One region of the Chloroflexus aurantiacus J-10-fl genome, then DNA from elsewhere that is predicted to be linked to it. Evidence: a T-box and tRNA genes for the amino acid it is inferred to sense, from the RefSeq annotation. Region 1 holds a T-box; the other holds one or more tRNA genes.
The links. The T-box of region 1 lies ahead of ileS (isoleucine--tRNA ligase). A T-box ahead of a tRNA ligase gene usually reads a tRNA of that ligase, here a tRNA-Ile.
Positions count from the first base shown of each region.

Region 2: it encodes a tRNA-Ile, which carries the amino acid that the T-box ahead of ileS (isoleucine--tRNA ligase) is inferred to sense. The anticodon was not compared.

Region 1 is NC_010175.1:3,596,980-3,601,192, reverse strand. Features, by position in the region: gene ileS (isoleucine--tRNA ligase) at 1-1,542, opposite strand, end outside; T-box leader at 1,582-1,852, opposite strand; gene fusA (elongation factor G) at 2,259-4,213, opposite strand, start outside.
Region 2 is NC_010175.1:3,076,268-3,080,480, forward strand. Features, by position in the region: gene CAUR_RS11840 (ABC transporter ATP-binding protein) at 1-760, opposite strand, end outside; gene CAUR_RS11845 (ABC transporter ATP-binding protein) at 776-1,792, opposite strand; tRNA gene CAUR_RS11850 (tRNA-Ile) at 1,977-2,053, shown strand; tRNA gene CAUR_RS11855 (tRNA-Ala) at 2,097-2,172, shown strand; gene CAUR_RS11860 (N-carbamoylsarcosine amidohydrolase) at 2,253-2,897, opposite strand; gene CAUR_RS11865 (hydantoinase B/oxoprolinase family protein) at 3,071-4,213, opposite strand, start outside.

The sequences.
Region 1 (4,213 bases):
CACCTCATCGATGTAAGGACGGTGGAGATCAAGATCGCGCAGTGAACGCCCGACCTTCTCTTCCAGTTCGGCCAGCGAACCGATACAGACCATATGCGAGCCATCGGCGTTAGTCCAGATCGGGATGGGCGTTCCCCAATAGCGCTCACGGCTGATAGCCCAGTCGATGTTATTCTCAAGCCAGTTACCGAAGCGGCCATCGCGGATATGATCTGGAACCCAGTGGATCTGCTGATTATTGGCAACCAGATCAGCCTTGAATGCAGTCGTGCGAATGTACCACGAGCGCTTGGCGTAGTAGAGCAGCGGTGTACTACAGCGCCAGCAGAAGGGATAGTAGTGACGGACCCGGCCACTGCGCAGGAGTAAACCCCGTTGTTTCAGATTCCGCGTAATATCGGGATCGGCCTCTTTGAAAAACTTACCGGCAAAGCCGAGTTCGGCGAATTCAGGCAGCACGCGCCCGTCCAACCCAACCGAGAAGAGGGTGGGTAGACCGTGTTTGCGGCCAACCTCCAGGTCACCGTAAGCCGGCGCGATATGCACGATGCCGGTACCATCATCGAGGCTGACAATCTCGTCGGCGATCACCCGGTAGGCAGTATCCCAATCGACGGTGTCACCGGCACCCGGCACACCCCGGAAGAGTGGCTCATAGCGCAGACCAACCAGATCATTGCCGCGGAAGTGACGCAACACTGTAAAGCTCTCAGCCGGCAAGACATTGCCGACCAATGCGGCAGCCATCACCAGCCGCTCGCCGTTGTGTTCGACTTCGACATATTCAGCATCATGCTTCACGGCCAGGGCCACATTAGCCGGCAACGTCCAGGGTGTGGTCGTCCAGGCCACCAGAAATGCCCCTTCGAGGGTACCATCAACGGCAGGTGGCGGTGCGGTGAAGCCGTTTACCCGAAACTTGATGTACACACTCGGATCATCAACATCATCGCGGGCACCGAGGCTCACTTCGTGGTCGCTCAGACTCGTGCCACAACGCGGGCAGTGCATCGTCACCTTGTAATCGCGGAAGAGTAGCCCGCGATCCCACAGTTGCCGGAAGATCCACCACGTCGACTCAATATAATCGTTTTCGTAGGTGATGTAGGCATCTTCGCTGAGCCAGAAGGCGATGCGCTTGGTAAATGCCTTCCACTCCTGAATATACTCCCAGACACTTTCGCGGCAGAGACGGTTAAATTCGGCAATCCCAAAGCGCTCGATATCCGGTTTGCCGCTGAAGCCAAGCTTCTTCTCGATCTCGATCTCAACCGGCAGGCCGTGTGTATCCCAGCCTTCGCGCCGACCGATGATCCGATAACCCTGCATAGCGCGATAGCGCAGGATCACATCTTTGAAACTGCGTGAGATGGTGTGATGCAGACCGGGGCGACCGTTCGAGGTTGGTGGTCCCTCGTAAAAGACAAACGGCTTGTCGCCGGCTGCCAGCGATTTAGCGACAATGTTGTTCGCTTCCCACCAGGCAATCACCTCTTCTTCGAGCTGGGGGAACTTCACGTTAGTGTCAACTGGTCTGAACATGAAACCTCCATCCGAACCAAACCAAAAGCCCCGTCCCCAACAGGGGACGAGGCAGATTAACCCCGCGGTACCACCCCAATTCGATGCTGTGGCGCCTGCCACTAAGCACCGCACTTTGCGAGTGTCGATCAACACTCTGCCCCGCTAACGGTGGGCGTTCCGGGCGCGGTTACTGCGCGGACGAAACCATCACGCGGTTCACCTGCCAGCTCAGGGGTGATGTTCACTATCGCTGCTTCTACCCGGCTCACACCGCCCCAGGCTCGCTGAAGAGCTGGCGATAGCTACTCGTCCCCGTCATCGCCGTTATCTGACAGTATACGCCGTGAGTTGCGCTGCGTCAAGCATGGTGAACGGGGTAAGGATATTGATGTGGGGAGTGGGGAGTAGTGGAAAGCTGTTTCACTGCCTGTTTGCGAACCTTTGCCAGCAGTCTCAGTATGGATTATTCAGATGAGCCTCCTTTGAACGAACCCCCTCATGCCGGTTAGCAGTATACACCTGGGAGCGCGAGCCTCCGGCTCGCATCCCAGGTGATCGCCCTCATCATCTCGACCTGGTACTACCATCAGTGGATTCGCTGCGTAGCACCAAACCGGCGACCCGCTATCCGACATTCCATAGGCCCAATGCTGTAGGGGCGGGTTCCAAACCCGCCCCTACTCTCAACCTATTCCAAACCCGCCCCTACATTGATCCCTTCGGACAGAACCGTCTCAGTGGCTATGCGCCGCTTCCAGTTCTTTCTTGTGCGCTTCGACAATCTGGTTAACCAGATGTGGCGGCACCTCTTCGTAACCCGCGAAACTGATCGAGAAGCGGCCACGGCCCTGGGTCATCCCTCGTAAATCGGTTGCGTAGCGTTGAATCTCGACCAGAGGAGCCTGGGCGTGGATCACCGTCTTGCCGGTGCCGGTTGGCATCATCCCCTGTACCCGACCACGGCGCGTGCTCATATCACTCATCACATCGCCGGCAAACTGATCGGGAACAATGATCTCCATGTTGTAAATCGGTTCGAGAATGATCACACCGGCCTTTTGGGCAGCCAGGCGGAACGCCTCTTTCGCAGCGGTCTTGAAGGCAATTTCCTTCGAGTCAACCGGATGTTCTTTCCCGTCATAGACAGCAGCCCGTACATCGACAACCGGATTACCCGAAATGATGCCTTCTTCCATCGCCTCGCGAATACCCTTTTCGATTGCCGGCATAAACCCGCGCGAGATTACGCCACCCACAATCTCGTTCACGAACTCAAGCGGGTCTTCACGGTTCGGATCGGGTGGGAGCGGCTCAACACGCAGCGCGACATCGGCGAACTGACCGGCCCCACCGGTTTGTTTCTTGTGGCGGTACTGAGCAGTCGCAACACTACGGATCGTCTCGCGGTAGGGGATGCGGGGCAGTTCGAGGTCAATATTCACATCGAACTTGCGCTTCATCCGTTCGGCAATGATCTGCAGATGCGTCTCGCTTAGACCACTGAGCAACGCTTCGCCGGTACGCGGATCGCGGGATACGTGGAGAGACGGATCCTCTTCGGTCATCCTGGTGAGCGCAGAGCTGAGTTTGTCAAGGTCGGAACGGCTGCGTGGTTTGACCGTTGCAATGAAGGCCGGTGCCGGGAATTGGATAGGAGTAAGTGCGAGTGGTCGCGACGACAGGCAGAGGGTATCGTTGGTTTGCGTATCACCGAGCTTCGTTAACAAACCAATATCGCCAGGCCCGACCGACTCAACCTCAATCTGCTCTTTACCACGCACAATATACACGTGGGCGACGCGCTCTTCCTTACGGGTGCGTGCATTCATGAGCGTCATACCGGCCCGCACCTCACCCGAAAAGACGCGGAAATAGCTAAGCTTGCCGTAGGTGTCAGAGACCGTCTTAAAGACCAGTGCTGCCAGTGGTTCGGCGCGGTCTGGACGTAGCTCAACCTCCTGGTCGGTGTTCAGATCGGTGGCGGTGGTTGTCTTGCGGCCTGCGGAAGGAATTGAGTCGACGATTCCGTTAAGGAGCTGGGCAATCCCCACGACTTCAGTTGCTGAACCGCAGAACACCGGCACGATTGAGCCATCGGCAATACCGGTGCGCAGACCGAGCAGCAATTCCTCGCGGGTCAGCGCATCTTCACCGCCTTCAAGATACCGTTCGATCAGATGATCATTGGTTGCGGCAATTTTATCAATCAGCGCGGTGCGCCACTCGTGCATCAGATCATTGAGTTCCGCCGGCACATCAGCCTCGATGTAGCCGCCATCGTGTTTCGGGCTGGTCAGCCAGGCTCGTTGTTGACGCAGCGAGATAATACCCTTGAACTCTTTACCGGCACCGATAGGAATCTGCATCGGAATAACAGCGGCATCGAGCAGCTCACGGGCCTGCTCGATCACGCGGTAGAAATTCGCATTTTCGCGGTCGAGTTTATTGACAAACAGGATGCGTGGAATGCGCTGTTGGACGGCCATCTCCCAGAAGAGTTCGGTACCGACTTCAACACCGGCACTTGCATCGAGCACAATCAATGCGCCATCGATGATACGCATCGCGGCGGCAGCTTCACCGGCAAAATCAGCGGCACCGGGCACGTCGATCAGGTTGATCTTATCGCCGTTCCACTCCAGCGGCAGCACACTCAGCGAAATAGACATCCCGCGTCGGTGCTCGTCGG
Region 2 (4,213 bases), 520 kb from region 1:
TCGAATAGAGCTTTGGCCCTTCGGCCAGTTCGACCACCTTACCCAGGTACATCACCGCTACCCGGTCAGAGATATGGTTGACCACACTCAAGTCGTGGGCGATGAAGAGGTACGTCAGACCGAGTTTGTCCTGCAATTCTTCCAGCAAATTGACCACCTGGGCCTGGATGGAGACATCGAGCGCGGATACCGGCTCGTCACAGACCACAAAGTCTGGTTCGACGGCCAGCGCACGGGCAATACCAATCCGTTGACGTTGCCCACCGGAGAATTCGTGTGGGTAGCGATTCGCGAAGGCGGGGTTTAAGCCAACCAGATGCAGCAATTCTTCGACCCGTTCACGCACGGCGCGCCCTTCGCGTAGTTTGTGAACCCGGATCGGTTCGGCAATAATATCACCAACCGTCATGCGCGGGTTGAGCGAGGCGTAGGGGTCCTGGAAGATCATCTGCACCCGACGCCGCATCTGGCGTAGCGCATTTCCCTTCAGTTTGGTTAGATCGGTACCTTCAAACAACACTTGACCGCTGGTTGGTCGGTACAATTGCAGAATTGCACGTCCGGTTGTACTCTTGCCACATCCCGACTCGCCGACCAGACCGAGCGTTTCGCCGCGTTTGATACTAAAGCTCACCCCATCGACCGCCTTGACCGTACCAACCCGTCGTTGGAAGATAATTCCGCGCGTTACCGGGAAGTACATACGGAGATCTTTGATCTCGATGAGGTATTCACCGGATGATTGTTTCAGCGTAGTCATGCATCGCCTCATCTATCAAGCCGCCACATCGGTGGTCATCGTTCGCGGAACAGGTGTCTCTAGCGTAATGTCGAAATGACAGGCCGCTCGATGATCGGTGCCAACGCTGCGTAATTCCGGCACGCTTGCCAGGCACTCTTCACGTGCATAATCACAGCGTGGACTGAAGGGGCAAATAGGGGGAAGGTCGATCAAATTGGGTGGAAGACCCCGAATGGGTGTCAGGCGACGACCACGCTCTTCATCGAGCCGCGGAATTGAACGGAGCAATCCAATCGTGTATGGCATCCGTGGATTGGCAAAGATCTCGCTCGTTGGTCCCTCTTCGACCACCTTGCCGGCATACATTACCGTGACACGGTCAGTCATACCGGCGACCACGCCGAGATCGTGGGTGATCAGAATAACCGCTGTCTCAAGCTCTTCACGCAGGCGGTTGATCAACTCAAGGATTTGGGCCTGGATCGTCACATCGAGGGCAGTGGTAGGCTCGTCGGCAATGAGTAATTCAGGATTGCACGACAGCGCCATTGCAATCATCACCCGTTGCCGCATGCCACCCGAAAACTGATGCGGATAATTGTCGAGGCGCTTGCTGGCCGAGGGAATCCCGACCATATCAAGCAACTCAATGGCCCGGTCACGTGCCTCTTTTTTGCTCAACTTGAGATGCAATTCAAGCGACTCGGTAATCTGACGCCCTACCGTCAAGACAGGATTGAGTGATGTCATGGGGTCTTGAAAGATCATCGCGATCCGATTCCCGCGGATGTGGCGCATCTCCTCTTCGCTGGCCTGGAGCAGGTCTTCGCCGTCAAATAAAATTTGCCCGCCGACAATCTTGCCCGGCGGACTGGGAATCAGGCGCATAATGGAGAGCGATGTAACCGACTTACCGCACCCCGACTCGCCCACGATGCCGAGGGTTTCGCCGCGATTGACATAAAAAGAAACACCGTCAACTGCTTTGACGATGCCGTCCTGCGTGTGAAAATAGGTGCGCAGGTCACGAACTTCTAGCAATGGAGCCATACATTAATCCTCTGTTACGGTGTCGCACTGAATTTCTGGCGAACGTGACCATGCCTCTGCTTTGTTATGTTTACCTTTTCCTGTGCGGATGTTGGGGATAGTACCACAAGAAACCGGTTACTGTCAAGGATTTCGCATGACTTGACATGATCCCCAGGCTGTGCTATACTCTTCGGCGTTGTGAGGGCGTATAGCTCAGCAGGTTAGAGCGCAATCCTGATAAGATTGAGGTCGGTGGTTCGAGTCCACCTACGCCCACCAACCAGGAGAGAATAGAGAATGTCTCTCTATTCTCTCTTATTTTGGGGCGATAGCTCAGTTGGTAGAGCGTCTGCTTTGCACGCAGAAGGTCAGGGGTTCGAATCCCCTTCGCTCCACCACAATTCATCTCCCCCCTCCTGCTGTGCTGAAGGTCGTGGTTATGCCACGGCCTTTGGTTTTTTTGACGCAGCATACGCTCTCAGCCGGCAAACTGCTGCAAGTACGCCAGTACCTCGCTCACGCTGACCACATCACCGTATTTGCCATCGATGTCGAAGAGGTTGGCGAGGTGGGGTTCCGGAGCGCGATCACCGACACACTCACGGGGTACAATGACCCGAAATCCGTGTTGCATGCCGTCAACTGCACTGGCCCGAATGCAGCCACTGGTCGAACAGCCGATCATGATCAGTGTGTCAATCCGTAATGCGGTTAACGTTGCGGCAAGATGGGTACCGAAGAAGGCGCTGGCATACTTCTTTTCGATCACCAGATCATCTGGTTGCGGCGCAAGTTCATCGACGATGGCGATAAGCGGTGATTCGTGGGTGAGCTGGCGGAGTGCCGGTACTTTCTGGACGAAGATACCACCATCACGGCCATCACTGGCGTAAGCGACCGTGGTGTAGATGATGGGGATCGCCGCTGCACGAGCTGCTGCCAGCAGTGGTTGACTGGCCCGCACCGCGTCGGGTACGCCTGGCGCAGCGTAGAGGGGCGATCCGGGCGTGGTGTAGGCTTTGATGAAGTCGATAACCAGTAAAGCCGGCGAGGTGCCAAAGCCGACCCGTCCGGCCAGGCCGTGCCGGCGGTAGTCGGCGGTGAGATGATCGTAATCGGCCATGAACAATATCCTCCTTCCGCCAGATACGGGGGAGAGGGTGCAGGAAATAATTGCTTGAACCGCTGTGAAAGCTCTCTAGTTATGCTGCCGAACAGCAGAGGCTGGGGTGACAGGCAGCGGGATGGTACCATCCCCTGGTGGATATCCTGTCACCCCCATAATTCTGGCAACTATCAGTCGGCAGTTACAGCCTGCTGCTGCGCCGACGCCATTCGCTCGCGGCGAGCGGCGCGAGCCATGGCCCAGCGTACCGGTTGCGGCTTGCGCGGTGCCGGGAGACCGGTTTCGGCTTCGGCATTGGCCAGCAATTCTTCCAGCGGTGGCCCGAAGTCAAAGCCTTTAATTTCGCCGCGTGCTGCTGCCAGTTCGGCGCGTTTGGCTTCGGTAGCTGCCTCGTCAATCGTGAGATCGTCGCGGAGGACGACGCCGTAATCGTTCAGCGCCTTTTCGCGGCTTACCAATCCGTAACGCACGTCGCGCTGTACTGCCTCTGGTGGCCGGGTGAGCGGGTCTTTCCAGCCGCCACCACCGGCAGTCCGATACACCAGTTGATCTCCCGGCTCGACCGCGATCTGGTCGCACTTGCTGGGCAAGACCTGGCGGGTGCCGTCGGTGCGGATCAGCAGCTTGCTCGAACGACTCCCCGGCTTGCCGCCGACGTTGCCCCACGGTGGCGTCAGCCAGCGGTCATCGTGGATCGAAATCTCACCCGGTTCAAGGAAGGTGTAAATCTTCTCGATCCCGTTTCCTCCGCGATGGAAACCGGCACCGCCTGAGTCCATGATGCTGGTGTAACGCTCGATACGGATCGGGTAGTAGCTCTCCAGATATTCGGTGGGGATGTTGGTGAACAACGGCCACCACGAGTGTCCGTCCATACCGTCGCCAATTGGGCGACCGGGAATCCCACCGTAGTTGATCTCCATCAGATAGAAGAACTCGCCATCCTTATCATAGCCTGAGTAGAGCAGGTAGGGTGAGGTGCCATAACCGGCGGCGGTTGTGAATTCAGGCGCTCGCTTGGCCAGCGCACCGCCGAGCACATCGAACAGGCGTGTCAAGGCGTGGGTACGACAGCCGAGTGCTGCCGGGAATTCGGGCTGGATCAGGCTGCCCTTCGGCATGGTGACGTGCAGCAGCGGGTAGAAGCCGTCGTTGAACAGGATTTGAGGGTCGAAGACCATGATCAGGTAGACGCCGATGAACATCTTGAACATCGACTCGTTGAGGTAGAAGTTGATCGGCCCCATCGCCTGGGGATCGGTGCCTGTCCAGTCGAAGTAGGCTTCGTGGCCTTCACGCCAGATGGTTAGCTT